Flocculibacter collagenilyticus: one gene and its partner. The protein of the gene in region 2 interacts with the protein of the main gene of each other region in a pairwise test. Links are inferred from orthologs where the notes say so. Each region holds a gene or a part of one and is shown on either strand. Other genes may lie near its edges.

Region 1 (17,638 bases), 2.2 Mb from region 2 along the record:
GTAAAAAAGTGGTGCGCTAAGTTTTGTGCTGTAGCTTCACCCACCTCACGAATTCCTAAAGCGTATAGGAAACGAGGTAATGTGGTTTGTTTAGCTGCTTCAAGTGCATTAAGCACATTAATTGCCGACTTTTGCCCCATGCGCTCTAAGCTGGTTAACTGCTCTTCAGTTAATTTAAATAAGTCTGCGGGTGTTTGAATAAGGTTCGCGTCTACCAACTGTTCCACAAGTTTGTCGCCAAGCCCATCTACATCAAATGCTTTGCGCGATGCAAAATGCTTAATGGCTTGTTTACGCTGCGCTGCGCAAATTAAGCCGCCTGTACAACGTAGAACAGCCTCACCTTCTACTCGCTCAACTTGTGAATCGCACACTGGGCAAGTTTCAGGAAAAGCGATCTCTTTTTCGCTCCCATCACGCTTACTTTCTACTACCGACACTATTTGCGGAATAACATCACCCGCTCGACGTATAATTACAGTATCACCTATTTTTATCGCCAAACGGTTTATTTCGTCTTGGTTATGTAAGGTTGCATTACTCACTGTGACTCCGCCCACAAATACCGGCTGTAAGCGGGCAACAGGCGTGATGGCGCCTGTTCTACCCACTTGAAATTCTACATCTTGTAGTGTTGTTAACTCTTCTTGTGCGGGAAACTTATAGGCGATTGCCCAACGCGGGGCTCTTGCTACAAAGCCAAGTTTACTTTGTAAATCAATGCGGTTGACCTTATTGACCACACCGTCAATTTCATAACCTAACGTTGAGCGGCGCTGCATGATTGATTGGTAGTACTCAATAATTTCTGCAACGCCCGATACGGCTTTAATTTCAGGGCAAACTGGCATGCCCCATTCTTTTAATTGCATTAGTCGTTGGAAATGCGTATCCGGCAGTGGTTTTTTTTCGTTCTCGACCAGCCCTACAGAATAGGCGTACATCATTAACGGCCTACTGGCTGTTATTTTAGAGTCTAACTGGCGTAAGCTACCTGCTGCGGCATTTCTTGGGTTAACAAACTGTTTTTCATTATTTTCTGCTGCCAACTGGTTAAAACGATGAAAACCATCCAATGGCATAAAAACTTCACCACGTATTTCTATCGTTTCAGGGAAGTCTTCACCACGTAAACTCAATGGTACATTCTTAATTGTTTTAACGTTTTCAGTGATGTTTTCACCAGTGGCACCATCACCTCTTGTTGCGCCACGCACTAATTGCCCGTTTTTATATAATAGCGAAACTGCCAACCCATCAAGTTTTGGCTCGCAACAAAAGTCCAACGTTTCAGATTGCTTTAATCTATCTTTAATACGTTTATTAAACGCATTTAATTCTTCGTCTGAAAAGGCGTTATCTAGTGAAAGCATAGGCACTTCATGCGTGACTTGGCTAAATTTGCGTAACGCCGCCCCACCAACTTTTTGTGTGGGTGAGTCATCCGTTTTAAGTGAAGGATACTCTGCCTCAAGGGCTTTCAACTGATGGAATAAGCGATCATATTCAGCGTCTGGAATCGTTGGCTGATCTAACACATAATAATTATAGTTATGCTCGTTTAACTGTTTTTTGAGTGACGTAATTGTTGCGGCTGCTTGGGCTTGAGGGTCGTTTTGCATAATTCCAGTTCCAAAAATAAACCTCTTTATGCGAAAGAGGTTTATCAAATTAAATATTTTATCAGTGTTTAGAGAGACTCTTGGCTTAAGAGGTTAACCTGCAATGAGTTTTTTGCGTTCAAACTCTCTAATCTTTTCCACATAATGTCTAACAGTTTGCACGGTAAGTACACTTCTACTGTTATCTAACATTTGTGCGTTATAATCTTCAGCTAACTTTTTAGCCGCGTTATGCATCATATTAAAATTTTGCAGGGCATCGCCCGCACAAGGCAATGTCATAAACAAACTTACACCTTGGGTGCTTACTTGTTCCATCGTATCTATGTCAAATGTACCTGGGTTGTACATATTTGCTAGGCTAAATAGTACTGGACCGTTACCGCTATTATCTTGATGGCGATGGAATAAGCCCATATCTGAGTATTTAAAACCTAATGTCAGTAACGTGGGCAATAATGAAGCACCTGGCATCATCTTGTCTTGTGTTACCACATGAATGATTAACACTTCTTCCGCTTGGAGCTCTTCTTCAACTTCTTCATTGCTGTTTGGGCTACTCTCATCATGCGAGAAAGACTGCTCTTGCGTGCTAACTGGCTCAGTAATAGCTTGCTCAGTGAACGCAGGGGCTGTCTCTACCTTGCTATCTTCAAACGCATCGGCATTATTGTTAGTTATTATAGTATGAGCTGTATTATGAGAAGCATCTTGTGACGTGTCTTGATGCATGTGCTGCGAAGAGTAATAAGGCTCGTTTTCAGAAACCGGCGCATCAACTTGCTCAACACTTAAGCTTGGTTCAATAAACTGCTCGCGCGGCTCTACATTTAATTCAAAACTTGCTGAATTAGCTATGTTAGGCTCAACGGCTTGGTGATTAAAGTTAGGCTCTTGACGAGAGTGCTCACCTGTATGGATTGTTGGTGTTTCGCTTGCCGGCATTTCAGGCGCTCTAGTCGCCTTACTCACCACTTTAACTTTGCCTACACCGTATTGGTCAAACCCTTCAGCGTTTGCATCATTGCTCTGCTTTTCGTCACCCGATTCATAAGCATTTATTGTTGAATTATCTAATTTTGAGGCTTTATTGTTCTTTCTTACCGTCCATAGTCCATGAACTAAGAGTCCGCCAATTGCTAAAGCACCAATAATAATAAGTACTAGTCTTAATTCTTCAGCCATATTCATGTTTAATACCTTTTTTCTAAGTGCCTTCTTGCACTTACTTATTCTTGTTATATGTGGGGTCTGAAGACCTTCATTAAAAGACCTTTTGCCTTTTAAGTATTCTAAAACGGTTATCTTTTCAGCTCATACACGCTGTATAACATAGAGCATGTAAACCGCTCAATATTAACGACCAAATTATGAAATTCAAGATGCATCTGCCATTTTTACGGCTTCATCAACATCTACCGCTACCATTCGAGACACGCCAGGCTCGTGCATTGTAACACCAGTTAAGTGTGATGCCATTTCCATCGCCACTTTATTATGGCTAATGTATATAAATTGCACTGTATCTGACATTTCTTTAACCAATTTACAAAAGCGCCCAACATTCGCATCATCTAACGGTGCATCAACTTCATCCAGCATACAAAATGGCGCAGGATTTAATTTAAAAATTGAAAAAACTAAAGACAACGCTGTTAATGCTTTTTCACCGCCCGATAGTAAATGAATGGTAGAGTTTTTCTTGCCGGGTGGCCTAGCCATAATTGTCACCCCAGTCTCTAACAAGTCATTATCCGTTAATGCTAAATAAGCTGCCCCGCCACCAAATACTTTTGGGAATAGCGCTTGTAATCCGTCATTAATTTCGTCGAACGTAGCTTTAAATTTACTGCGAGACTCTTTATCTATCTTTCTTATTGCGCTTTCTAATATTTCCAACGCAGAGGTTAAGTCGTCATTTTGTGCGTCTAAATATGCTTTTCTTTCAGCTTGTACGTCGTACTCTTCTATTGCCGCTAAATTTATTGCACCTAAACGACTAATTGACGCAAAGGTTTTGTCTAGCTTTTGTTGCCATATCTCTTCATTGGCAGAGGCGTCCATTGCATCAGTAATGTCTTTCACACGTAGTTGCATTTCATCTATTTGCTCAAGTATGTTACTCGCCCGCACTAATTCGCCTTCACGCTTTAACTTTGTTTCTTCTTGCTTATCTCGCATAGCTTGAACTTGCGTTAATGTATTATGTTGCGCTTTTTCTAAATGCGACACTTCATGTGCTAATGACTCACTTTTAATCGCATAAGACTTTACGTCTTCTTCCGCTTGTAAATGCTTTGAAAGCGTTTCTTGCTGCTCTGCCAATAGGGCATCAATTGGCGGCTCACTTTCGTTAAGTTGTTCATTAATCAGTGTATATCTTTCGTTAAGACTCGCTAATTGCGTTTTAGTTCGATTAATTGCTAACTCGTTTGCACTTAGCTGCGAGCGATAGTCTTGCATTGAAAGTTTTAATTGAGTAACAGCAGCTTGTTCTGTGTGTAGTTGAGCATTTATCAACTGAAGTTGCTGCGAATATTTTTCTTTATTCAACACAATATCTTCATGCCCTTGCTCTGCTGTTAATAGCTGTTGCTTTAAGCCATCGTTCTGCTCTTCTAGCTCTGGAAGGCTATGCGCGAGTGTATCTAATTCAGCATTCTTTTCTTGTATTGTGCGGCCTAATTTTTCATGGGTATTTGTTAATTTTAACGAGTGCTGCTTTAGCATGTTTACTTCTGTCGTTAAACCCGCATAACTCGTCTGTGCCTGCTGCAACTTGTTAGTACTATCTTCTAACTTATCTGCCAAAATGCAATTTTGCTGGCTGAACGTGCTAAGTTGTTGATCAATTTTTTCTAGTGACGTTTGCTTTGTTTTAATCGACTCTTTTAATTGGTTTATTGTTTCCTGGCGTTTAAAAAAGCCTAATTGGTTATCTTTGGTTACCGACTTAACCCAGTTATCACCTCCCATTATCCCTTCTGGTGTGATCCAACTAGAAAATTCCGGTGAGAGCAAAGTCGCTCGCTCACTTGCCGATTGATCAACAATTTGTATGTAATTAAAGAAATTAGGGTAGCAACCGTCAACAATAACTGAGGCTAAGCTTTTATTATTTAGATTAGCTTGTGCGTTGTTCTGCCACACCAATAAATAAGAGTCGTCAGGCATTTCGTTAAGTAACAGCTCACTTGAATCTACGAAAATGACTTGTTGTTGTGTTGCGCCCCCCATTAGCGCAACTTCAACGGCGGTTTGCCACCCATCTTTAACTGTTATCTGCTCAAGCAAATAAGATGTAGAAAGGTTTTGTTTGTTTAACCAATTAGATAACTCATTATTCGAGTTTTCAATAAACTGCTGCTGAAATGCTTCAAGCAACTTTAATTCAGCTTGAATATCTAACAATCCCTTTTCCTGCTGGCGTTGCTCTTTATCGCATAATTGCTGCTGTTCTTGTAATTCCGTATATTGCTGCGCTAACTCTGCTTTCAGACGAGTATATGCTTCAATATCATCATGTACTTTTTCTTGCGCTTCTAGCTTTTGCGCGATGACTAATGAGTCAGCCTCAACATCCAAACTGGCTTGCTCTGCAAGTAGCTCTGCTAAACGCTCTTTTACTTGGTTAATTTGATTTCGTTTAGTTTGGATAGCAGAGTTATGCTGAGTTAATTGCTGCTTGAGCTTCGAGGTATTATGAAGCACATGCTCCCATTGATGTTGATTGTGATCGTAATGCGCTTGAGTTTGTTCCAACTGTTCACGAAGTTGCGCTAATCTGGCTTCATGTAAGGCCAACTCTGGCTCAGCAGTACTGAGCAGGGCTTCAAGCTCCTCATGGCGCGCTTGCTCAGTAAGCTGGAAGTCGGTTAGTTGCACTAACGACTCTTTAAGCTGAATTGCTTCTTGATTAAGTGAACGCTTCTTATGTTTTGTATGTTCAATACTTTGTTCAATACGTGTTAAGTCTGCACCAACTTGATAATAGTATTGCTGCACTTCACCATGCTTGGTTTTAACTTCTTCAATCTGCGCTTTAATTGATAAGACTGTTTTTTCACTAGCGCGTTGGTCGGCAATACATTTCTCTATACTTGCATCACTTTCTTTTAATTGTTGCTCAAGCAACATCACTTGTTGGTTGTAACGCTGCCACTTTAGTGCGAGTAGTTCAGACTTATATTTACGCTCTGTCGCTTTTAATTCTTTGTAGCGCTTTGCTGAAGCAGCTTGGCGTTTAAGCTTATCTAGCTGAGTAGAGAGCTCTTCTCTAACATCTTCAAGGCGTTCGAGGTTATCACGAGTATGTCGTATTCTATTTTCGGTTTCTCTGCGTCGTTCTTTATATTTAGAAATACCCGCAGCTTCTTCAATAAATACACGTAAATCTTGTGGCTTAGACTCTATCAAGCGAGAAATCATTCCTTGCTCGATTATCGCGTAGCTGCGCGGCCCTAATCCTGTGCCTAAGAAGATATCGGTAATGTCTCGCCGTCTACATTTAGTGCCATTTAAAAAGTAGGTGGATTTTGACTCACTGGTGACCTGTCGTTTAATCGCAATTTCATTACGATTTGCTAAACTACCTTCCAGTTTTCCTAAGGTGTTAGTAAACAACAATTCTACACTGGCTTGTGATACTGGCTTACGCTGCGTAGACCCATTAAAAATAACATCTGTCATAGCATCGCCACGTAAATTTTTTGCCGAGCTTTCACCCAATACCCAACGTACTGCATCAATGATATTGGACTTTCCACAGCCATTTGGACCGACAATTGCAGTCATTTGATCTGGAAAAGGAATAGCTGTTGGATCAACAAAAGACTTAAAACCAGCAAGTTTTATCTGCTTTAGACGCATTTACCCCATTTATCCTACCAATTACCAGCTTAAATCACTCTTAAAAGCTTTACTGCCATAATGTTGTACTGTAACAGATATCAACATTGATGCCATATCATTATGAATAGTGGCCGCATATTCGTTGTCATCTGGCTATGAATTCAGCGCCAAAAGTAATGGCTATACAAAGTGTTCTTATAGTATTTATAATGCCTAACTTCGCAGTAACAAAAATGGAATGAAAATGTTTAGAGAACAATCACCTGTATTAAGGGCATTACTTATTTGTGCCTGCCTCATTATTATACTTGCTGGGATTAAAGCAGCCAGCGCTATCATCGTTCCGTTTTTATTATCTGTCTTTATTGCCATTATTTGTAATCCATTAGTGTCTTGGCTAATGCGGCTTAAACTTCCAAAATCCTTAGCCGTTTTTACTGTAATCTTGTTAGCACTCACTATCGGTTTATCCATTGCAGGCTTGGTTGGGCAATCATTTAATGACTTTTCTCTGCAAATGCCGACTTATAAAACCAAGTTAAGTGAAGAATTAACATGGATAGTTAACAAACTGGCAGAGTTTAATATTTTTATTAATAAAGAGCAGTTATTGTCGCTATTTGATCCAAGCATTGCCATGTCTATGGTCGCTAAAATGCTAAGCGGTTTGGGCGGAGTTATGGCTAATCTTTTTTTAATTATCCTAACCGTTATTTTTATGCTGTTTGAAGCAAGCTCAATTCCTAAAAAAATTCATGTTGCGTTAGACGACCCAACCATGAAGCTTCAACACATCGATCGTTTCCTACATTCAGTCAACCGTTACTTAGCAATTAAAACCGTCATCAGCCTAATTACTGGCGTCATTGTCACTATTATGCTGTGGGCATTCGGCGTGGATTACTTTTTATTATGGGGGGTGGTCGCCTTCCTAATGAACTACATACCTAATATTGGCTCTATCTTTGCGGCAGTGCCAGCTGTATTAACTGCACTGGTTGTATTGGGTCCTGCACAAGCAGGCTTTATTGGTTTGGGTTATATCTTAATTAATACGTTAATGGGTAACGTGATTGAGCCTCGATATATGGGACGTGGTGTTGGCCTCTCTACACTTGTCGTCTTTTTATCATTAATCTTTTGGGGCTGGTTACTTGGCACTGTAGGTATGCTGTTAAGTGTGCCGCTAACGATGATAGTAAAAATTGCACTTGAAGCCAGTGATGAAGGAAATTGGCTAGCAACGCTGTTAGATTCTGAAGAAAAACATGAAAGTAACTCAGCAGAAGCGCAAGAAGTTGACACTACTAAAGACGCTAAACAAGAAGCGATATCTTAAAACACAGGTAGTACACTATGTTGGAGCTAAGGATTTATGCTTTAGCTCCAATTTTCTGCGTCTGAGCATGCTTTGAAAATTAATAAGCTTGAATTGATAATGAGATTAATGGGCGACTATATTTGAATTGAATTACTGTTTTTTGAATTGAGCTACTGAGCGAGCTACTGAATGAGTATAAAGATGTGAAATAAGTATAAAAATGGCGGAGAGAGAGGGATTCGAACCCTCGTTAGGGATTAACCTAAACACACTTTCCAGGCGTGCGCCTTCAGCCACTCAGCCATCTCTCCGCATTATTCAATTAGCTGTGTCGCTAACTGAGCCGCTATTAACATTAACAGCGGCAGGTATAGTAGGTAATTAATTATTGGGTTTCAAGTTTTTTATGCGTAACCCAGCTTAGTTGCTTAATATTTACTCCTTAACATGCCTTTTCACTCACTTTCATATAAAAGCGCTAAAAAGAACAGGTAGTAATATTATGCGTTACCTTTTACGGTTACCTTGTTCTCTGCTGCAAAGTTAAGCATTCTGTGTAACGGAATGAGTGCTTTTTCTCTTAAATCCGCATCTACAAAAATTTCATGACCTTCAGCATCAAGTAATGACTTTTCAATTGCTTGTAAGCCGTTCATAGCCATCCAAGGACAATGCGCACAACTTCTACACGTTGCACCATTACCGCCTGTTGGGGCTTCAATAAACGTCTTATTTGGTTGCTTTTGCTGCATCTTATAAAAAATGCCTTTATCAGTTGCAACAATAAACTTACTGTTAGGCATTGTTTCACTGGCTTTGATCAGCTGACTGGTTGAGCCAACCGCATCTGCAAGATCTACCACTGAAGCAGGTGACTCTGGGTGTACTAACACAGCTGCATCAGGATGTTGTTGCTTTAATTCTACGAGTGCTTTTGCTTTAAACTCATCATGCACAATACAAGCGCCTTGCCACATTAGCATTTCAGCACCCGTTTGTTTTGAAATATAAGCACCTAGGTGGCGATCTGGTCCCCAGATAATTTTCTTATCTTCAGAGTCTAAGTGTTCAACAATTTCTAGTGCCACACTCGACGTGACAACCCAGTCAGCTCGTGCTTTTACCGCAGCTGACGTGTTAGCGTATACAACAACGGTATGATCAGGGTGTTGATCACAAAAATCTGAGAACTCGTCCGCAGGGCAGCCTAAATCCAATGAGCATGTAGCTTCTAAATCTGGCATAAGCACTGTTTTTTCGGGTGTTAAAATTTTTGCGGTTTCCCCCATAAATTTTACACCAGCAACAATTAATGTTTTCGCCTTATGGTTATTGCCAAAACGTGCCATTTCTAATGAGTCGGCAACACAACCACCTGTTTCTTCAGCAAGTGCTTGAATTTCTGGATCCGTATAATAATGGGCAACTAATACCGCATCACGCTCAATCAATAACTTTTTAATACGTGACTTATACGCTACCTTTTCTTCTACAGACAAAGGCATTGGTTTTTTAGGAAAAACGAAGTCTGTTGAAACTGTTTGAAGCTGACTCATTTATCTCACTATCATTCAATTTAAAAAATAGGGTGCGGATTATACGCCATTTAATACGCCAGTTGTATGCTTTGACCATAAAATATGAAGATTGGTTTATAGCAATTTGCTATAGCGCATAATTAGCTGAAAGCTAAGTTATATAAGGGAGGGAGATTATCAAATACAATGGTGGGTCATGAAGGATTTGAACCTTCGACCAATGGATTAAAAGTCCACTGCTCTACCAGCTGAGCTAATGACCCGCAAAGGGATTGTATAAAATGGTGGGTCATGAAGGATTTGAACCTTCGACCAATGGATTAAAAGTCCACTGCTCTACCAGCTGAGCTAATGACCCCCAATAGGGTTGTATTAAGTGGTGGGTCATGAAGGATTTGAACCTTCGACCAATGGATTAAAAGTCCACTGCTCTACCAGCTGAGCTAATGACCCACTTAATACAGATTTACGTTACAACATTTGACCAAAAAATTGGTGGGTCATGAAGGATTTGAACCTTCGACCAATGGATTAAAAGTCCACTGCTCTACCAGCTGAGCTAATGACCCAAATGTTGTTTCTACTTTTTATATTGCCCACCTAAAAATAAGTGGTGGGTCATGAAGGATTTGAACCTTCGACCAATGGATTAAAAGTCCACTGCTCTACCAGCTGAGCTAATGACCCAATATAAAAAATAGCGGTGGTGGGTCATGAAGGATTTGAACCTTCGACCAATGGATTAAAAGTCCACTGCTCTACCAGCTGAGCTAATGACCCACCGCGGGCGCATATAATACTTATTTAAGAATTTAGTGCAACCTAAAGTTGCGATTAATTACTAATTTAAGCGTTACATGTTCAATAAACGACCTAAAGCACTTAAAGTCGTATATTAATCGTACTTATCGTAATGTTTTCAAGCGAGATTGAGCCAAACCCGCAACTGTAGATTCAGGATATTCTGCGATAACTCTTTCAAAATATGCTTTGGCTTCAGCTTTTTTTCCTAGCTTTTGTGCTACTGCACCCAACTTAAGTAATGCATCACTTCGTTTATTAGAATCTGGGTAGCCGCTAACAACACGTTCGAACTGTGTTTTCGCTTCCGCTAACTCATTCTTGTTAAATAAAAGCTGTCCTAACCAATAATGTGCATTTGGACTATAAGCCGAACTTGGGAAAGCTTTTAAGAACTGTTTAAACTCAGGAATAGCTTGATCGTAGTTACGATCTTTAAGAACTAAATTCACTGCTCGGTCGTAAGCTTCATTTTCGCTCATCGACCCCGAGTAGCCTGAACTATCAACAGTAGGTGTTTGTTGCGAAGGATAGTTAACGGTCGGTTGGCTATAAGCCGCAGATACGCGTTTATCAATTTCTTGATAAAGTTCACGTTGCCTTTCTAATAGCTGCTCTAATTTGTGCGTATGTAACTCTGTAACACCACGAACTTCATTAACCTCATCTTGAATCAAGTCAATTTGCTGTTGAAGTTGGATTTGTGCTTTATTTCTAGCAGTTAATATACGCTCAATGGTTTCTAGTCTTTTTTCAAGGCTAGATCCCGTTGCATCAGAAACAGGAGCGGGAGCAGCCACAACAGTGGAGCTCCCGCATATTAAAGTGGCAACAATTAATACTACTTTATTCATATGTAATATTTATTCTATTAGTAAACTAATACAGCACGGCGATTTTTTGCAAATGCAGCTTCGCTACGGCTCTTATCTAAAGGCTTCTCTTCGCCATAACTAACAATCGAGATTTGGCTATTCATTACGCCTAAGTTTTGTAAGTACTGAGAAACCGCTTTAGCACGACGCTCACCTAAAGCAATGTTGTATTCTGGCGTACCACGCTCGTCTGCATGACCTTCGATTAACACCTTAACACTGTCGTTCTTTACCAAGAAGTCAGCGTGTGCTTGAAGTAACTCAGCAAATTCGCCACTTACCGTTGCTTTATCAAAGTCAAAGTAAACAATGTGCTCTCTGCGAAGTTGTTCAAACTTTTTACGCATTTCTTCTTCAGGTGTTGCTGTACGTTCTATTACAGCAACTTCTGTTGTATTTTGCTCATTTTCAACAGTTGAAGTTTGCTGTGATGAAGTACTCGTACTTGCTCCTTCGCCAGCAGACGTAGAGCTTGTAGAACCACATGCAGTAATTGCAAGAACGGGAAGTGCGACCAATAGCCCTTTAAAGATCTTGTTTAGGTGCATTCTTCGGTTTCCTTATTTTTCTTAACTCAAAATTATGAATGAATTTATTATAAAAATGGCGACCATGCAGGCGACTTAACTTGCCCGTTAGCAGCTGGCAACCTTGCCTTAAAACGACCATCCATCGATACCAATGCTAAAACCTGTTTGCCATGATGTAATGTACTGTAAATAATCATTGAACCATTAGGCGCGATGCTTGGTGATTCATCTAAGCGTGTTTTCGTCAGTACTTGAAACACATTAGAATTAAATTCTTTTTTAGCAATGTGGTAATTACCACGCGTACGATTAACCATAACGAGCTGATTTCCATCAGGTGTAATTGCACCACCTAGGTTCATATCTCCGTCAAAAGTTAAACGTTTTATTTTACCATTACTTAAATTTACGCTATATAACTGAGGTTTACCACCCCGCTCGGAACTAAAAACCAATCTTTTGCCGTCTGGAGACCAACTTGGCTCTGTATCAATAGAGCGATGACGTGTAATTCGTCTTAATTTGCCATTAATCAGATCTTTAACGTAAATTTCTGGATTCCCGTCTTTCGATAAAACAAGCGCCATTTTCTTCCCATCAGGAGACCAGTTAGGCGCCCCATTTATTCCCGGATATGACGTAATAACTTCACGAGAGCCTGAATAAATGTCTTGCATAATAACTTGTGCTTGTCGCTTTTCGAACGTGACATAAGCCAGTTTAGTGCCGTCAGGCGACCATGAAGGTGACATTAACGGCTCTTTAGAACGCAATAAAACTTGTTCGTTTTCACCGTCATAGTCTGCAACAACCAGTTGATAAGGATAGGAATCGTTATCTCGTACAATAACGTACGCTATACGCGTTAAGAATGCGCCACGCTCACCCGTCAGCTTTTCATATACAACATCACTAATGCGATGACCATATTGTCTAAATTGCTGGCTAGAGATCACCGTTTGACGACTATCAAGTACATGGTCTTCACTTTGAATAAGTTCACCACCACTTAACATTTGCGCCTGACCACCGGTAATTTGGCCTCTGATCACATCAATAACTTCGTAAGATACTAAATAGCGATCTAATGAATATTCTTTAATAGTACCAACTACGATTGCCTCTACACCTTCAGATGCCCACATAGAGTAGTCAACTTCACTGTCTGTAGCTGGGAATTGCGGCATACTGATTTCAGAGACAGGGTTAAACTTGCCACTTCTTCTTAAATCAGCCGCTATTACGTCAGTTATACGCTGCGGCGCATTTCCTTTCCCTTCATATTTAAATGGCACAATTGCGATGGGTCTTGCCGTATCAATGCCTTCTGTAATTACTATTTCTAACGTGGCATTTGCCACATTAGACAGTATTAATGCACAGAATAAAAAAAGTTGTTTCATAAGTACCTATACCAATTATTAAAATTCAGGTTCAAACGTTAAGTTAATATCTTTTAGCTCGTTATATATATCAGCATCTTTAGATACAGGCAAAGTTTCTGCTTTATAAATTGCGCGTTGTGCTGCATCACAAGTGATACGATCACCACTTAATATTTTTACTTGTGTAACCAATCCATTAAACGCAAGTTTGATATTTAAACGACACTGCTTTCCTTTCATTGACTCATCAATGATTAGATTTTGCTGTATACGCTGCGTGATTAACGCTCGATACTTAGCTAACTCTGACATTACTTGGCTACGTCTTGCAGCACGTCGTTCCGCCTGCTCTTTAGCTAGCTGCTCCGCCATTAACTTTTCTTGCGCTGCGCGCTCTTTTGCTTCACGTTCTTTACGCTCTCGTTCAACTTTCGCTTTACGTGCCCTTTCTTTTTCTAAACGCAACTTCTCAGCCGCTGCTTTAGCTTCTTTTTCGGCACGCTGTTTTTCTAACTCTTTCTGCTTTCTTTGCTTTTCAAGCTTATCGGCTTTTGCTTTTTCTTGTTGCTGTTTCTTTTTCGCTTTTTCAGCTGCTTCTTCTGCGCGTTTACGTTCAGCTTGTTTTTTCTGTTTTACTTTTTCAAGATCAGAAATTGACTTTTCTTGTTGCTGTCGCTGTTGTTGTGCGCGTTTAGCGCGTTCTTCTAAATCCTTAACCCGTTGTTCTTCTTTTCTTCGCGCAGCGTCTTTTTGTGCTTTAACTTTTTTAATTTGAGACTCAAGTGCGGCTTGATCAATCGTCACCGCCTCTATTACAGGCGCTTGCTTAGCTTGTTTGGGTTTTTCATGTGTTGAAAAGTCAACACTTACAAGAAGTAGAACACCAATTGCAATATGTAAAGCAATTGATTTAATTGAGGGTAAAGTGTAAGTCGTATTTTTCACTAACATTATTCTTCTGTAGAGTCTGTCATTAAACCAACTGACGGAACACCAGCGTTTTGCAGCAACACCATAAGTTGAACTACTTTGTCGTATGGTACCGCTCTATCACCTTTTACAATAACAGGAGTTTCAGGTTCAACTTCAAGGTTGGCTCTCACCAAAACCGCCAACTCACTTGGTTGTAACACTTGATCTTTATTATCCCCAACTGATAAGAAGTATTCACCCTGCGCATTCACAGATGCTATTAGTGGCGGTTTAGAATCTTCTGAAAGTGGTTCGGCGGTTGCCTGTGGCAGATCAACTTTTACTCCTTGAGTTATGAGTGGAGCGGTCACCATAAAAATTATCAGTAATACCAGCATTACATCAATATACGGTACGACATTGATCTCTGATACTGGCCTACGCCTTTTACGTTGATACATGACTATACGCCTTCGTTACCAGATTTAAGCGTAACTTGGCGGTGTAATATATTTGAGAACTCTTCCATAAAGTTGCCATAGCTAGCTTCTATAATTTCAACTTTATGAGAGAAGCGGTTATATGCAATAACAGCTGGAATAGCTGCAAATAACCCCATAGCAGTTGCAATAAGCGCTTCTGCAATGCCTGGCGCGACCATCGCAAGCGTGGCCTGTTGTACCGAGCCTAAAGCAATAAAGGAGTTCATAATACCCCAAACCGTACCAAATAACCCAACATACGGACTAATAGAACCTACAGTTGCCAAAAAAGGTAAATGTGTTTCAAGTTTTTCTATCTCTCTCGATAAGGCAACTCGCATTGCACGGTGGGTGCCATCAAGTGTGGCCAAACTAAGTTGGGTTTTGCGGCTTCTCGCAAACTCTTTAAAGCCAGATTTGAATAAGTGCTCTAATCCATCATTAGAATTAGTGCGTGCCGAAACTTCATTATAAAGCTTCGCAATATCGATGCCTGACCAAAATTTATCTTCAAATTTTCTGGCGTTTTCTTCAGCTTCTTTTAGCGCTTTACTACGCTGAAAAATCATTGCCCATGATGCAACGGAAACACCCAATAAGCTTAACATAACAAGTTTTACAAGCAGACTTGCTTGCATAAATAAATCTAAAAACGATAATTCAGCTGACACTTTTTAACACCTCTAATATCTGCTTTGGAATAGCAAGGGGTTTCATTTTATATAAATCGACGCAAGCAACTTTAAACTTTGCACTATTAATAAGAAGTCCATCTTGATTATGAATTTGTTGCTTAAACACTATAGATACTGACTTAACACTTTCTGTTTCACAAGAAACGATGATTTCATCATTAAACTTAGCAGGCAGTTTGTTATCTACTTCAACATGTTTAACAACAAAGCCTATATTCTGCGCCAATAAGCCATCCTGTTCAATGCCTAAATCCCTTAACCACTCTGTTCTGGCACGTTCATAAAACTTTAAATAATTAGCGTAATAAACAATGCCACCTGCATCTGTATCTTCATAATAAATACGAATAGGGATACTAAAGCGCATTAACCACCCAATTTAATAGTGTTCTTGTTATTTTCTATAATGATAGGTTCGCAAACCTTATATTTCAATGCCTCAGTCATATTTAACTTACAATTAAAGAATAAAATAGAGTCTAATAAATATTTTTTGGTATTGAAAAATAAAACTTGTAACTAAATATGCAGATAAACATGCATAAAGCACCACATTAACAATCCGATCTAATGATTAAACTAATGTGTTTGCATTTTATAAAAAATAGCAAACAAATGAAAAATAAAGAGTTATTTATATTTAATCTTCAATTAAAACTCACTTATAGGAACGGAATACATATTTACCATTATTAAAACTAATGTGAATATCTAATTTTTCTTGTTTGAAGGTAACCATGTTTATCACTATTATAGCGTCCGTATTCAGAGCTAGCGCAAACTTAGTTATTTAGTGATGATTTAACTGATATAGCAGAATACCCAAGAAATTGTCTTAATCCCACAGTTTCTTTAGTTCCCTGGATTTAACTTCCTTCCTTCAACTTGTTGTTGAACCCGTCAATTTGACGGGTTTTTTTTTATCTAAAATTTATTGCAACTCGTTTAGGCACAAAACCCCCACACCTACTAAGCATGAGTGTTTGACTGTTATTAATACAGAAATATGTTATTCGTCGTGGCTAAAGCCTAAGTGTTGAAATGCGCGTTGCGTGGCAACTCTCCCGCGCGGCGTTCTTTGAATAAACCCTTGCTGAATTAAAAACGGTTCAATGACATCTTCAATAGTATCTTTTTCTTCCCCTATTGCAGCCGCAAGGTTTTCTAACCCTACGGGACCACCTGTAAATTTTTCAATAATGGCCAACAAAAGCTTTTTGTCCATGTAGTCGAAACCCTCTTCATCTACATCAACCATAGCCAATGCTTTGTCTGCTATTTCTTTATCAACGTTGCCATTCGCTTTAACTTCTGCATAATCCCTTACTCTACGAAGCAAGCGATTCGCTATCCTAGGTGTGCCGCGAGAACGTTTAGCAATCTCAAATGCGCCTTCTTTATTCAATGCCAAATTTAAATAATGCGCAGAGCGCTCTACAATATCCGCTAAATCTAGGTTGTTATAAAACTCTAAGCGTTGAACGATACCAAATCGGTCGCGTAGCGGTGACGTTAACGCACCTGCTCTGGTTGTTGCACCAATAAGCGTAAATGGCGGCAAATCTAATTTAATAGAACGCGCTGCTGGCCCTTCACCAATCATAATATCTAGTTGATAGTCTTCCATAGCTGGGTATAGCACTTCTTCAACAACAGGGCTTAAGCGGTGAATTTCATCTATAAACAGTACATCATTGGGTTCTAAGTTTGTGAGTAACGCGGCCAAGTCGCCTGCTTTTTCCAATACTGGGCCTGACGTCGTTTTAATATTGACACCCATTTCATTCGCAACAATATTTGCTAATGTGGTTTTCCCCAGTCCTGGTGGACCAAATATAAGCAAATGATCAAGCGGTTCACTCCGTTTGCGCGCCGCTTCAATAAAAATCGCCATTTGCTCTTTTACATGATCTTGACCTTTATAGTCGGCTAACGATTTAGGGCGTATGGCGCGATCAATTGACTCATCTTCAAAGTCAGCAGAAGGTTGTAATAATCGGTCAGCATCTATCATAAATTATTTACCTTAAAGCATGCTTTTTAACGCAAGCTTGATTGTTTCTTCACTATTCATGCTTTCTTTGTAAACAGCTTTAACAGCCTTTTGCGCTTGGCTTTGTGTGTAACCAAGTGATACCAGTGCACTCATTGCATCGTCTGAAGGATCGTCTTTAATAACGAACGTTGATTCTATTTGCATTGTGCCAGATATCTTATTACTGGTATCTGCAGATATATCAACGCCCCAATCTTTAATACGGTCGCGCATTTCAATAATGAGTCGTTCCGCTGTTTTTTTGCCTATACCTGGCAATTTCACAAGCGCTGTTGAGTCGTCATGTTGAACACATTGTACGAATTGTTCAGCCGACATTCCGGAAAGAATTGCCAATCCTAACTTTGGCCCTACCCCGTTGGCTTTTATGAGTAAACGAAACAAATGTCGTTCCGTTTTATTAATAAACCCGTACAAAAGCTGAGCGTCTTCTCTAACCACAAAGTGTGTGTAAATAACAGCTTCTTGATCAACGTCTGGAAGTTGATAGAAGTTAGTCATTGGCATTTGTATTTCATACCCAACACCTGCAGCCTCTATTAATACTTCAGGCGCCTGCTTTTCTATCAC
Region 2 (11,555 bases):
ATTGCCGAGGGTATCACGCAACCTGCAGCGGTATTGCAAGGCTTTGAAGATAGCATCAAAGCGTACATTTCAAATACACCTGAAAAAAGCATATTTTTTGCGCCTTTTAATGATATGGATAAACTCGCGATAGATGCCAAACAAGCCGAGTCGCTTAAGCAGCAAGCCGTTGAGGTTATTACAAATCAGATTAACCCAGCCTTTGAACAGTACTACCAGTTTTTTACAACGCAATACTTGCCTGCTAGCCGTAAGCACATAGCTGCAACGCAATTGCCAAATGGCCATGCTTTTTATCAAAACCGGGTTGCTTATTACACCACATTGTCTATGACTGCTTACGAAATCCATCAACTTGGTTTAAAAGAAGTAAAACGTATTCGTGCAGAAATGGAAAAAATCATTGAACTGGTAGAATTTGAAGGGGATTTTGCGGACTTTATCGCTTTTTTACGCAGCGATTCTCAATTTTATGCGCAATCAGCAGATGAGTTATTAAAACAAGCATCGTACATCGCTAAAAAAATGGATGCAAAGCTCCCGAGCCTGTTTAAAAAACTACCGCGCACGCCTTATGGTATTGCTCCTGTACCTGATGAAATTGCCCCCAAATATACGACTGGGCGCTATGTTCAGCCGCAATCTGAAACGCAGCCCGGTTATTATTGGGTTAATACTTATGCTCTAGAGCGTCGTCCACTTTATGTATTAGAGGCATTAACTTTTCATGAAGCCGTGCCGGGGCATCACTTGCAAATCGCGCTAAATATGGAGATGCACAATGTGCCACCTTACCGCCAGCATAGTTATATTTCCGCTTTTGGTGAAGGCTGGGGGCTATATGCTGAATGGTTAGGCGTGGAAGCCGGCTTTTATCAGGATCCGTACAGCCAATTTGGCCGTCTTACCTATGAAATGTGGCGGGCTTGCCGCTTAGTGGTTGACACAGGGATGCATAGTCAACATTGGTCACGCCAGCAAGCCATTGATTACTTACAAAGTAATACGGCGTTATCGGCTCATAACGTAAGAACGGAAATTGATCGATATATTTCATGGCCCGCCCAAGCACTGTCTTACAAATTAGGCGAACTAACCATTAAGCGACTACGAGCTTTGGCGGAAGAAAAATTAGGAAATGCATTTGATGTGCGAGAATTTCATGATGTGATTTTGAGCGAAGGGTCAATTCCTTTGTCGGCATTAGAAAAACAGGTAGAGCAGTACATAGCGACTGAATTAAACCAACAGCACGAAAAATTAAAGAGATAATTGCAAGGAAAGTGATTTGGCTTGCATTCAGCAAGCCCGATTCTCACATTAGAAAAGGGCAAGCGAAAGCAAAGAAACATGAAACTGGAAACAAGGATACGACCAACGGGACATCCAACAACAAGCCCCCACTAATAGCTGGCGGTTCCGCAATCGTAGGTATAACCCTTAGACCAGAAACTTTGCGTCCTCAGCTTTCGCTAAGTTTGCCTTTACAGCTTTTACAAGCCGTAATTCAGCATAAACGGTTATGAATAAATTGCAATCCGACCAGCACAATAAATTAGATATTTTTTAAAAAATAGTTAGATATTTTAAAAAAAGCTTCATTTTATCTAGGTACTGTTTTTTCGATGGATACATTGTTAACATCAAAAAATACGTAGCCTAACCAATACAATACCCGCGAAACAATAGAATTTATGATATTAAGACACGTTTTAAAAGTTATTAAGCAACATATAGATCGCGTAAGTTGGATGGCAATATCAATTATGCTATTGCTTCATGCAGGCGCCACTTGGGCGTTACTTCATTATCTAGGTGAAAGCGAGTTAACATCGCTAGTGAACTACCCCTATTACTATATTGTTACAACAAGTACAGTTGGTTATGGCGACTTTAGTCCACAGTCAGAAATGGGTAAGTGGGTAGTGTCGGTATTGCAGATTCCATTTGGATTAGCACTTTTTGGTGCAGTGCTGGGTAAATTAGGCCAAACAGTTAGTAAAGTTATGAGGCGAAATATGACAGGCGAAAAAGATTTTCAACATTTTACAGATCACATTATCATTTTTGGCTGGCATCCGGTTAGAACAAAGAAAATGATCGACCATATATTAGGTGATAGCAAGCGAGTCCAGCGTTCTATTTTATTATGTGTCACAGAAGATATGCTGCACCCATTTTCTGACTACGAGCAGGTTGATTTTGCCAAACTCACATCGATGACGGATAAAAACGAGTTAACAAGGGTCGCAATCAGTCATGCTGCGCGAGTAATTATTGACGGTGAAGACGATAATCAAACATTTACAACGGGTTTGCGAATTTCTGGTTTAGTATCAGCAGAGTGCCATATTAGTGCGTATTTTGAAGATGAAACTAAAATGGAAATGCTACGTGACCATTGCAGTAATATCGAATGTACGACGTCTAAAACGGCTGAGATGTTAGTGCGTACTATGCAAGATCCAGGTGCTAGTCGTGTACAAGAAGAGATGCTTTCAACATTGTACGGTGATACTCAGTTTAGTCTGGCGATACCAGCTGCGGTTAATGGCCATACCCAGTTTAAAAGTTTGTTTCATTATTTCAAAGATGTCCATGCAGCAACTATTATTGCTTTAGCAGATAACCGAATTGGTGATGGTATGGATTTAAATCCAGCAAACGACATTGTGGTTAAAGAAGGGCAAATTTTGCATTACTTAGCTGAAACACGGGTGCTGCCCAATGAGGTAGATTGGCAGCAAATTAAGACTGATGCCTAATGTGAATAAGCGACATGTCAGATCCGATATTTAACTTATTTCTGGTATGTATTTATTTGATCCCTGTAGGGTTGATTGCAGGGTCAAAACGTACGGCAAAAAACGAAAAAAATGTATGGTTAATTTGCGCCATCTTTTTTTCGTGGGCGGTGCTATTGCTGTACTATCTTGTGGTGCCCAGTGTACGCGAGCGTAAAAAATCGGCCATAAACAAAGCAAAATCTAAACATGCAAAATTAAAAGCAAAAATAGAGAAGCAAAATCAAGCAAAAGAAGGTGTTATTGGCGTGGCTGATATTGCAGATGAGCACGCTGGCGAAGTGTCAGTTGAAGACGCAATTGCTACAGTTGAAGGTGGTCAAGCAGACACAGCCCAACCAGACGATAAAAAACCGACGTAGACTTACGCACAAGTGCAGCTAGTCAATCCCTGTAATCAATAATTATTTCCTTATTTCAATGGCTGGGTTTAAGTCAATATCGCCATCGAACGAGATAACCGCAGCCCGATCATCCTGCATGGCAATTGCTAGCAAGTTGCCACCTTCTTGCCGAACGAATACCAGTTGATAGCCATAATGATTTAACTCATTCATTGCAAACTTTTGTGCTAACGTTAACCGACTCCAATATTCAGAGCTGGACGCTTTACCAGACCGCCTTTCCTTTTCCATAATGATGCATTCCGATAGTATCAATTTATTATTTGCGTTAATAAATGCTTAGACTAAATTTGCTCACTTATCCAGTTACTATGCAGTTAATTAGCTAACGCGTTTATTATTTTCCATTCGCTATTACTGACGGGCATCACCGATAGTCTTGAACCTTTCTTAACTAAAGGCAGTGCCTTTAACCCGTCAATATCTTTAAGTGTGGCTAGCGATACGAGCTGATTAAACTTGTTATTAAATTTTACGTCCACCGAAAACCATCGTGGATTTTCTTCAGTTGCTTTTGGATCATAATAGCGTGAAGAAGGATCAAATTGAGTGGGATCTGGATATGCGTCGCGTACCACAGTTGCCCAACCAACAATACCTATATTTCGACAACTTGAGTGATAAATCAATATGTTATCGTCAATTTTAATTTTGTCCCTGATATAGTTACGTGCTTGATAGTTGCGTACACCATCCCAAATAGTGGTCTGATCAGGCATATTTGCCAGATCGTCAATACTGAAGGTGTCTGGTTCGGTTTTCATCAGCCAATAGGGCATTGTAAATCCTCAAAATTTGTTGAATCACATGGCGTTTATTCATTGCAATAAGCTACAATTGAAACATGCGCAAGCCGTTTAAGTGCAAACATGGCTTTACAGTTTATAAATATTCAGGATTAATTTTAAAGCATGAGTCAAGTTTTAGAGAATTTATTATCGTTAATGCAGTTAGAAACCATCGAGCAGGGTATATATCGGGGGCAAAGCCAAGATCTCGGCTTTAAAGCCGTTTTCGGTGGACAAGTTATGGGGCAAGCACTTTCTGCAGCAAAAGATACCGTATCAGAAGATCGTAAAGTGCATTCATTTCACTCATATTTTTTAAGACCAGGTGATGCGCAAAAACCCATAGTGTATGACGTAGAAAATATTCGTGATGGCAGAAGCTTTAGTACCCGCCGAGTCAGTGCTATTCAATATGGTAAGCCTATTTTTTACTTAACAGCATCATATCAAAGCGAAGAAGAAGGGTTTGAGCATCAAGCGCCGATGCCAAGTGTACCGGGACCTGAAAAATTGCAAGCGGAATTAGATTTCTACATTGAGCATCAAGATTTGATCCCAGAGCAGATCCGTAGCAAGTTCACTTGTGAAAAAGCAATTGAAATGCGTCCAGTTGGATTTAATAACCCGTTTAAACCAGAAGTTACCGAACCAGTGCGCTATGTGTGGGTAAGAGCAAACGGAGAGATGCCAGATGATCCGCGCATTCATAAATATCTGCTTGCTTATGCCTCGGATTTTAATTTTTTACCCACTGCATTACAGCCTCATGGTGAATCATTTTTGAAGCCAACCATGCAAGTAGCGACCATTGATCACTCTATGTGGTTTCATCGTAATTTTCGACTGGATGATTGGTTGCTTTATGCGGTTGATAGCCCGAGTGCAAGTGGCGCAAGAGGGTTAGTACGAGGGCAGTTCTTTAATCGTAAAGGGGAGCTAGTGGCCTCAACAGTACAAGAAGGCATAATGCGTAATAGAGGTTAATACTTTTAGCCTGTAAATGGGTATAAAGTGTAAGCTGCATGATTGCTATATCATTGCCGCTTACACCCAGTACTGATAGTTAACCGTTAGTGTTGTAGTGATTGGATCACTTCGTTTCTTAATAAGCTAACTACATCATTTTTAATATTAATTAACTCTGTAGTCGGCACTAAATCACCTTGCTCGTTTACGGTAATTAACGCTTGTTCTTTTAGTGCGCTCGTTAACGTAGACAGCACCTTTTTATCGTAAAACTCAGGTGAGTTAATCCCATGCAACGACGACAGTCGTTTCGCTAAGGTATGACTTTGGCTTTCCAACGCTGAGCGAGATAAAGGTTGCTGCTCAGTAATGGTTGTAAAGACAATGGCGTAGCGCTGTAAAATCAATTCCACACTGTTAGCAAGCAATTGCAAATTAAAGAATTGGTTAGATTGCCTAGCCGCTGCTTTAATTAATGTATTCTCGCGTGTGCATAAGCCGCTTTCTACTAAAAAGTTAAGCATATTCTTAGTGTATTCTTCAGGACACTGATCATTTAAGAACCAGTCTTTTTTGAACAATGGGAATAAGCTTAAAACCAGCTTAACAGCCTTATCTTCATCGATTTGTTGATGAGCAACGACAATACTGGCGAGTAAGCCCGGAATGGCGAATAGATGAATGATGTTATTGCGATAATAATTCATCAGGATTTGTTCTTTTTCATCCAAACTTATGATGTCGCCTAATTGATCGCTGGTTTGTTGCACTTTTTGCATTTCAATTAGATGATCAATTAGTTCGCTGGCTGATTCTTCAGGCACCGAAATTTGTGATGAATATGGTACTTGTTTCTGCATTTGAATGTATAGCTGTAATTGTGCGGTCAATTCTTTGCGAGTAAGCGCATGCTTATCTGCACATAGTAAAATGAGGGCAGCTAAGTTAACACTATTCAGCGCTGCCGCATTGTTAATGCGTGTCATTATTTGATTAGCAAGCACGTTAATGCTTGGCGTTAGCCAGCTAGGCTTTTGTGGCTCTAGTGGGTCAATGTCTTGTTTCCAATCAGGGGCTTGTTCATTTAAAAACTGATTAACAGAAATCGGTTCACCAAAGTTGACATAACCATGCCCGTAGTTGCGTAAATTTTTAATTGCCTTGAATACACCAAATACTGATTCGTTCTTCTTGGTTTTGCCTTTTAGCTCTTTTAAGTAAGTGCTCACTTCCATTACATGCTCGTAACCTAGGTATACTGGCACTAGCGTGATCGGTCGCTCGATGCCGCGTAGCATTGATTGCAAGGTCATTGCGAGCATTCCTGTTTTAGGTTGTAGCAGAAGACCAGTACGGCTTCGTCCACCTTCAGTGTAATATTTTACTGAATAACCTTTTGAAAAAAGCTGACTGAGATACTCTCTAAAGACTGCAGAGTACAGCTTATTGCCCCGGAAGCTGCGACGAATGAAAAAGGCGCCCGATTTTCTGAAAATAGGCCCTGCTGGCCAGAAGTTTAGATTGATACCCGCTGCAATGTGCGGTGCTACTAATCCTTGTTGATAGATTACATACGTTAAAAGCATATAATCCATGTGGCTGCGATGGCATGGCACATACACAATTTCGTGGCCACTTTGTGCTAGCTCGGTTACTTTTTCGGCATTATTAACGATAATACCGCGATATAGCTTGTTCCATAGCCATGTTAAAAAACGATCGCCAATTCTAATATAAGAATCACGGTAATCTGCGGCTACTTCATCTAATAACTTCACCGCATTTTGGCGTGCTTGAGCAATGGTGATTTTCTTATTTTTGGCTTCGTCTTCAATGGCTTTTTTAAGTGAAGGCGCAGCCAGTAAACTATTAAATAATTCTGCACGGCGCGTTAACCGTGGGCCTGTGACCGCCAGTTTTTGGCGATAAAAATGAAAACGCGCTACGCGTAGCAATTTGTGAGCGGTGCGCTCGTTATGCCCGTGTTGATCAACTAATGTACGAAGCGAAACCGGTTTACTAAAACGAATAAGATTATCTCTGCCTGAAAATAGCACGGTAAACATTTTGCGGAACCAGCTTGGTGCTTCAACATCATCAATAATTTGTTGAACGCTGGCTTGTTCTTTACCAGGTGCTCGGCCCCACACAATAGTGACAGGCACTAATAATGCGTCTTGGCTAGGGTTTTTTCGTAGCGCTTGGATTAATGCTTCGCCTTGTTGAAGCGCATCCGTGGGCTTTCTGTTATCACCGAACACAGGCTGCGGACGAGCCAAATACAAAGTACGTTGCAATACACTACCATTTAGCTCTGCGGGCTTGACGGGGTTTGGTAATCCTATTTTCTGACACGCTTTTTCAAGTGCAATGACATCGCTGCTTGATTGCGTTTGCAAAATATAAAATATCGGTAAGCCAGCATCCAAGTCCAACTCTTGTGTTGGGTCCGCTGGAATGATTTTAGAGCGAATAAGCCATCTAACAGGGTACTTTAATACACTATTTAAGAAGGTAGTAATTACAGACATAAGATATCGTCACAGTTAAATTCAGCCGACGATAATATCATTTGTAATAACAGCTGCCAATTAACAGCTCATATGAAGCAGCGGCAGTTTGTAACAATTCAATGCATACCCATTGTACGTTTTGACCGAAAAGTGAGTGATGCCGCTGCGGATGATAATTCAAAAGCTAAATAGCAAAACTTGCTAACAACCTAGCTCGTTAGTAAGGCCGCCGATACGATCTTCAACGGCATATTCTTTATATGACGGTAAAGTGGGCATAATATTTAAGCCTGTGCGTTGCTCAATTTCATTAATCGTCACCTCTTTTCCGCAATAACTGTCATAGCGACTACTGCTTTGCTCCATAATAAACCCAGATGCATTTACCCAGCCTGCATTGCTAATGGTAAACACAGCTTTGAAATAAGCACTGGGTATTTGGTGAGTTTCATCTGCCATCGGCAAAGTTGCATAGGCATACTCGTATAACGGGCCCGTAACAACGTAAACATTCGCTCCGGTTCTAACGTAGTCACGGACTTTATTTTCTAATTTAACCCATGGTCCCTGATTTAGGTTAGAGGCTTGAGGTGTAATATTTGATAGATAATTAGTGTCTGCCCAAGCGTTCGTGTTGCTAAAGCTAGCTAATGGTACTTGATGCCCACGATCGGTATGAATAACAGCATGCGCATCTTGGTAGTCATCCGGTTCTAATGTGTATTGACTGGCGATAAGTGGATCTGCTTTCCAGCTTCTCGAACGGCTAGGGCCGTCAATGGTTTGTGGTGTCACTTTATATGCCACCCAATCTGCAAACTTTGTGGTGCGGTTATTACTCAGTACATAAATACTGCGATTGACCACATCATTATTATTTGCAGCACCCGTAGGACATTGATAACTGCCGCAGTGGCTAGAAGATAAAGCGTACGCAGGAAGAGATGCCGTAAGGGTAAGGCATGCAAGTAGTAATCGTTTCATTTTTGGCTCTTTATTATTTTAGTTGGTAGAAATGAGCCAACTAAATTAGAGCGTTAACTATGCAGATTGATGAAGGCTAGATGACAGTTGTATTAAAATTGCTCAATTCAGCTTGAACTAAAAGATTAGCCTAAAGCGAGTAATAAGATTGAAAAGGGAGAAGATTATTTAATAAAGGGGAAAACAAATAGTGATGTATTAAAGGTGCTTATTAAAGCACCTTCTTTTCAACGTGCTCTAATCTGAAGTCTTGACGTGCAATCACTTTCTCAGCTTCAGTCACTCTACTTGATAGCTTTAATAAGTCATCTTTTGTCGCCATCGTGCTTTGAATGGTATTCACTGACAAGATAAGCTTATCCAGCTTTTCGTCCATTTTTTCAAAACGGCGATCAAACTGTTCAAATTTCTTATCAACAACAGCAACGCGATTTGTCCAGTTCCACGAGATCATCGCAATAGTTATCACGAAAATTGCACTGGCAATAATTTCAAAACTAACAAATTGACTACGTGTAGCGGGTGCGTTTTTATTACTCATTGTTCCCTTAGCGCAAGCTTAATGCGTTCTTCATGCCATAAATCAAAAGTATAAATTATTGTTAAGATATCAATAGATAACTAACACTAAAATATAATTCAAGTTTTTAAAGTATAAACGGCTTATAATTTTTACACAACAATCAGCAATCTTAGTACTGCTGAAAGTTTTTAATGCACGATGTATAATCTTTCCCAATTTTTAATCACACTTTCGCAATGGCAAATAACCGAGCCGTCCTTTTTCTTTCTTTTTTGAAATGAAATTGATGCCATTGTCCTACTTTTCTATGGGATATATACGGGATACCTATGGGGACTTTATCAGAACATAAAGGGCGATTGAGAGACGTTTAATGAATACCAAAGATACAGTGAAACAAGGCGCTACGCCTTTAAAAACAAGTAATTCGCTTGATAGAAAGATTTCTATTGCGCCTATGTTGGATTGGACTGATAAAAATTGCCGGTACTTTCACCGTGTGTTAACCAGCCATGCAGTGTTATATACCGAGATGGTAACAACGGGCGCTATTTTGTTTGGTAAAGGCGATTATCTGGCGTTTAATGAAGAGGAACACCCTGTTGCGCTGCAGTTAGGTGGTAGCGATCCTGAAGCATTAGCTAAGTGTGCAGTAATAGCACAAGAGCGTGGTTATGATGAAATTAATTTGAATGTAGGTTGCCCGTCTGATCGTGTTCAAAATGGTCGTTTTGGTGCGTGCTTAATGGCTGAACCTGCATTAGTGGCCGATTGTATTTCAGCGATGAATAGCGTGGTGAAGATCCCGGTTACGTTAAAAACACGCATTGGTATTGATGAGCAAGACAGCTACGAGTTTTTGTGCACGTTAATAGAGTCGACGGCAAATATTGGGTGTGACACCTTTATTATTCATGCACGAAAAGCATGGCTTAATGGATTGAGCCCGAAAGAGAATCGTACGATCCCACCTTTGGACTATGACCGTGTATATCAACTTAAGAAAGATTATCCTCATTTATCTTTTTCTTTAAATGGCGGTGTAACCTGTTTGCAGGATAGTTTGGATCACCTTCAACATGTTGATGGTGTGATGATTGGTCGTGAAGCGTATTCGAACCCATATTTGCTTAGCCAAATTGACCATAAAATATATGGAGGCGAGCAAAATGCCATGTCTAGAGTTGAAGTGGCTGAAGCGATGTTTGGTTATATCGAAAGGCATATTTCGCAAGGTGGTTCAGTGTGGCAGGTGGCCAGACACATGTTAGGGCTGTTTCAAGGGCAGCCTGGTGCCAGAGGCTGGCGCAGACATCTAAGCGAAAACGCAAATAAGCCGGGAGCTAATGTAACGGTTATTGAAGACGCGCTTAATTTTGTTAGAAACTGATAATTAAAATATCGCATTATGTTTTGAAGCGGTGAATGCACCGCTTTAGCCTTACCATCACTTCTTTTTGCATCAAAAATCCATCAATTTCTTATTTTCATTAGTCCGTTGGTTAATTTGACCACTTTTTGATTTATTTACTCAAAATTTATTTTGTTTATTTTTTACCGTGAGATGTGGTTCAACATAAAAATAAATAAACAATAATAAAAACAATAGTTTATAAAAATATTTATGATTGGCACAACCTTTGGATTAGTTATGTCGACTATATCAATGAAGTTCAAATAACTGGATTAACAAGGAAAAAGAAATGTCTAAATTAACTAAAGTATTAACAGCATCAGTAATGGCTATGTCGTTAGGTTTATCTGCATCAGTTAGTGCTAAAACAGGTTCACTGGAAGAATATTTATCAGCAGTTATTTCTCAACAAGTATCGGTGGTATCTCAGTCTGTAACGAGTGATATTTTTAGAAATATTGAAGAAGATTTACAAAAGCTAAAAGCCGAGTTTCAGCCAATGGAATACATGGTGATTACTGCGCAAGCACCTAGCCAAGACACGTCAACTGAAGCGAAAGCTGAGTAATAAATATAGGGGAAAAGCTGATGATTCATCCAAGCGCGGTATTTTCCATCTTAATGTTGCCTTTACTGGGGCTGGTCAGTACCTACATAGCCATTGTAGTACTGCCAGCGCTGGTCAAACTAATTCAAAGTACGCCCTCTAGCTAGTTTCTATAGCAGAGGGCTTTTGTCATTCTCTTCTAGCGTTATACTACCCACTTTAATCACGCTATTCAGCGTTAAAACATTTTATACAAACCTGCCGCCTCGTAAGTGTTCAGTTCATACTGTCTATTCGTTAAATTGGTTACTTTCTATTCCATCCGTATTGTCATGATTGCTAAATCTGTTGGTTTTAGCGCTGCGTTAACGAGCTTAAGTTTGCAGGTGTCTTTTAGTGTTTCATTTTGAAATTGGTGTTAATAATACGAGCAATGTTCACGTCATTCTTTGGTGAACGCTATTGCTAATTTTTTGGTTGGTTAATTTGACCAAGTTTATTGTGAAAATGACCAAATAGTGAAAGGGTGATTTTTTCATTAACTTTCACTATTTATACTGAAATGAAAAAGCCCTTATATAACAATGCTTTAAAATTTATTTCGTTGTTGGC

The links.
Region 1: the proteins of plsB (region 2) and ybgC interact in binary tests that used the Escherichia coli proteins (3 or more experiments, as listed by UniProt). The link is inferred for Flocculibacter collagenilyticus from one-to-one orthologs.

What each region holds. Positions count from the first base shown.
Region 1 is NZ_CP059888.1:2,358,744-2,376,381, forward strand. What follows is about bases 13,679-16,448. They hold ybgC (tol-pal system-associated acyl-CoA thioesterase), read right to left. Parts: upstream 15,380-16,448; coding sequence 14,978-15,379; downstream 13,679-14,977. Other genes in these bases: tolA (cell envelope integrity protein TolA), read right to left, coding at 13,679-13,868; tolR (protein TolR), read right to left, coding at 13,874-14,296; tolQ (protein TolQ), read right to left, coding at 14,299-14,988; ruvB (Holliday junction branch migration DNA helicase RuvB), read right to left, coding at 16,022-16,448. Also shown: NAD-dependent DNA ligase LigA, read right to left, coding at 1-1,622; cell division protein ZipA, read right to left, coding at 1,716-2,813; chromosome segregation protein SMC, read right to left, coding at 3,000-6,491; HUU81_RS10460 (AI-2E family transporter), read left to right, coding at 6,718-7,812; quinolinate synthase NadA, read right to left, coding at 8,295-9,350; tol-pal system protein YbgF, read right to left, coding at 10,238-10,933; peptidoglycan-associated lipoprotein Pal, read right to left, coding at 11,005-11,556; Tol-Pal system beta propeller repeat protein TolB, read right to left, coding at 11,604-12,941; more of tolA, read right to left, coding at 12,960-13,678; more of ruvB, read right to left, coding at 16,449-17,026; Holliday junction branch migration protein RuvA, read right to left, coding at 17,039-17,638.
Region 2 is NZ_CP059888.1:139,569-151,123, forward strand. What follows is about bases 4,781-7,830. They hold plsB (glycerol-3-phosphate 1-O-acyltransferase PlsB), read right to left. Parts: upstream 7,494-7,830; coding sequence 5,067-7,493; downstream 4,781-5,066. Other genes in these bases: tesB (acyl-CoA thioesterase II), read left to right, coding at 4,781-4,980; HUU81_RS00665 (DNA/RNA non-specific endonuclease), read right to left, coding at 7,677-7,830. Outside these bases: HUU81_RS00630 (DUF885 domain-containing protein), read left to right, coding at 1-1,272; HUU81_RS00635 (potassium channel family protein), read left to right, coding at 1,695-2,765; HUU81_RS00640 (hypothetical protein), read left to right, coding at 2,780-3,166; HUU81_RS00645 (hypothetical protein), read right to left, coding at 3,209-3,439; HUU81_RS00650 (EVE domain-containing protein), read right to left, coding at 3,526-3,987; more of tesB, read left to right, coding at 4,120-4,780; more of HUU81_RS00665, read right to left, coding at 7,831-8,459; HUU81_RS00670 (hypothetical protein), read right to left, coding at 8,671-9,000; tRNA dihydrouridine(20/20a) synthase DusA, read left to right, coding at 9,356-10,372; HUU81_RS00680 (hypothetical protein), read left to right, coding at 10,686-10,964. UniProt on the Escherichia coli protein: Catalyzes the transfer of an acyl group from acyl-ACP to glycerol-3-phosphate (G3P) to form lysophosphatidic acid (LPA). This enzyme can utilize either acyl-CoA or acyl-ACP as the fatty acyl donor.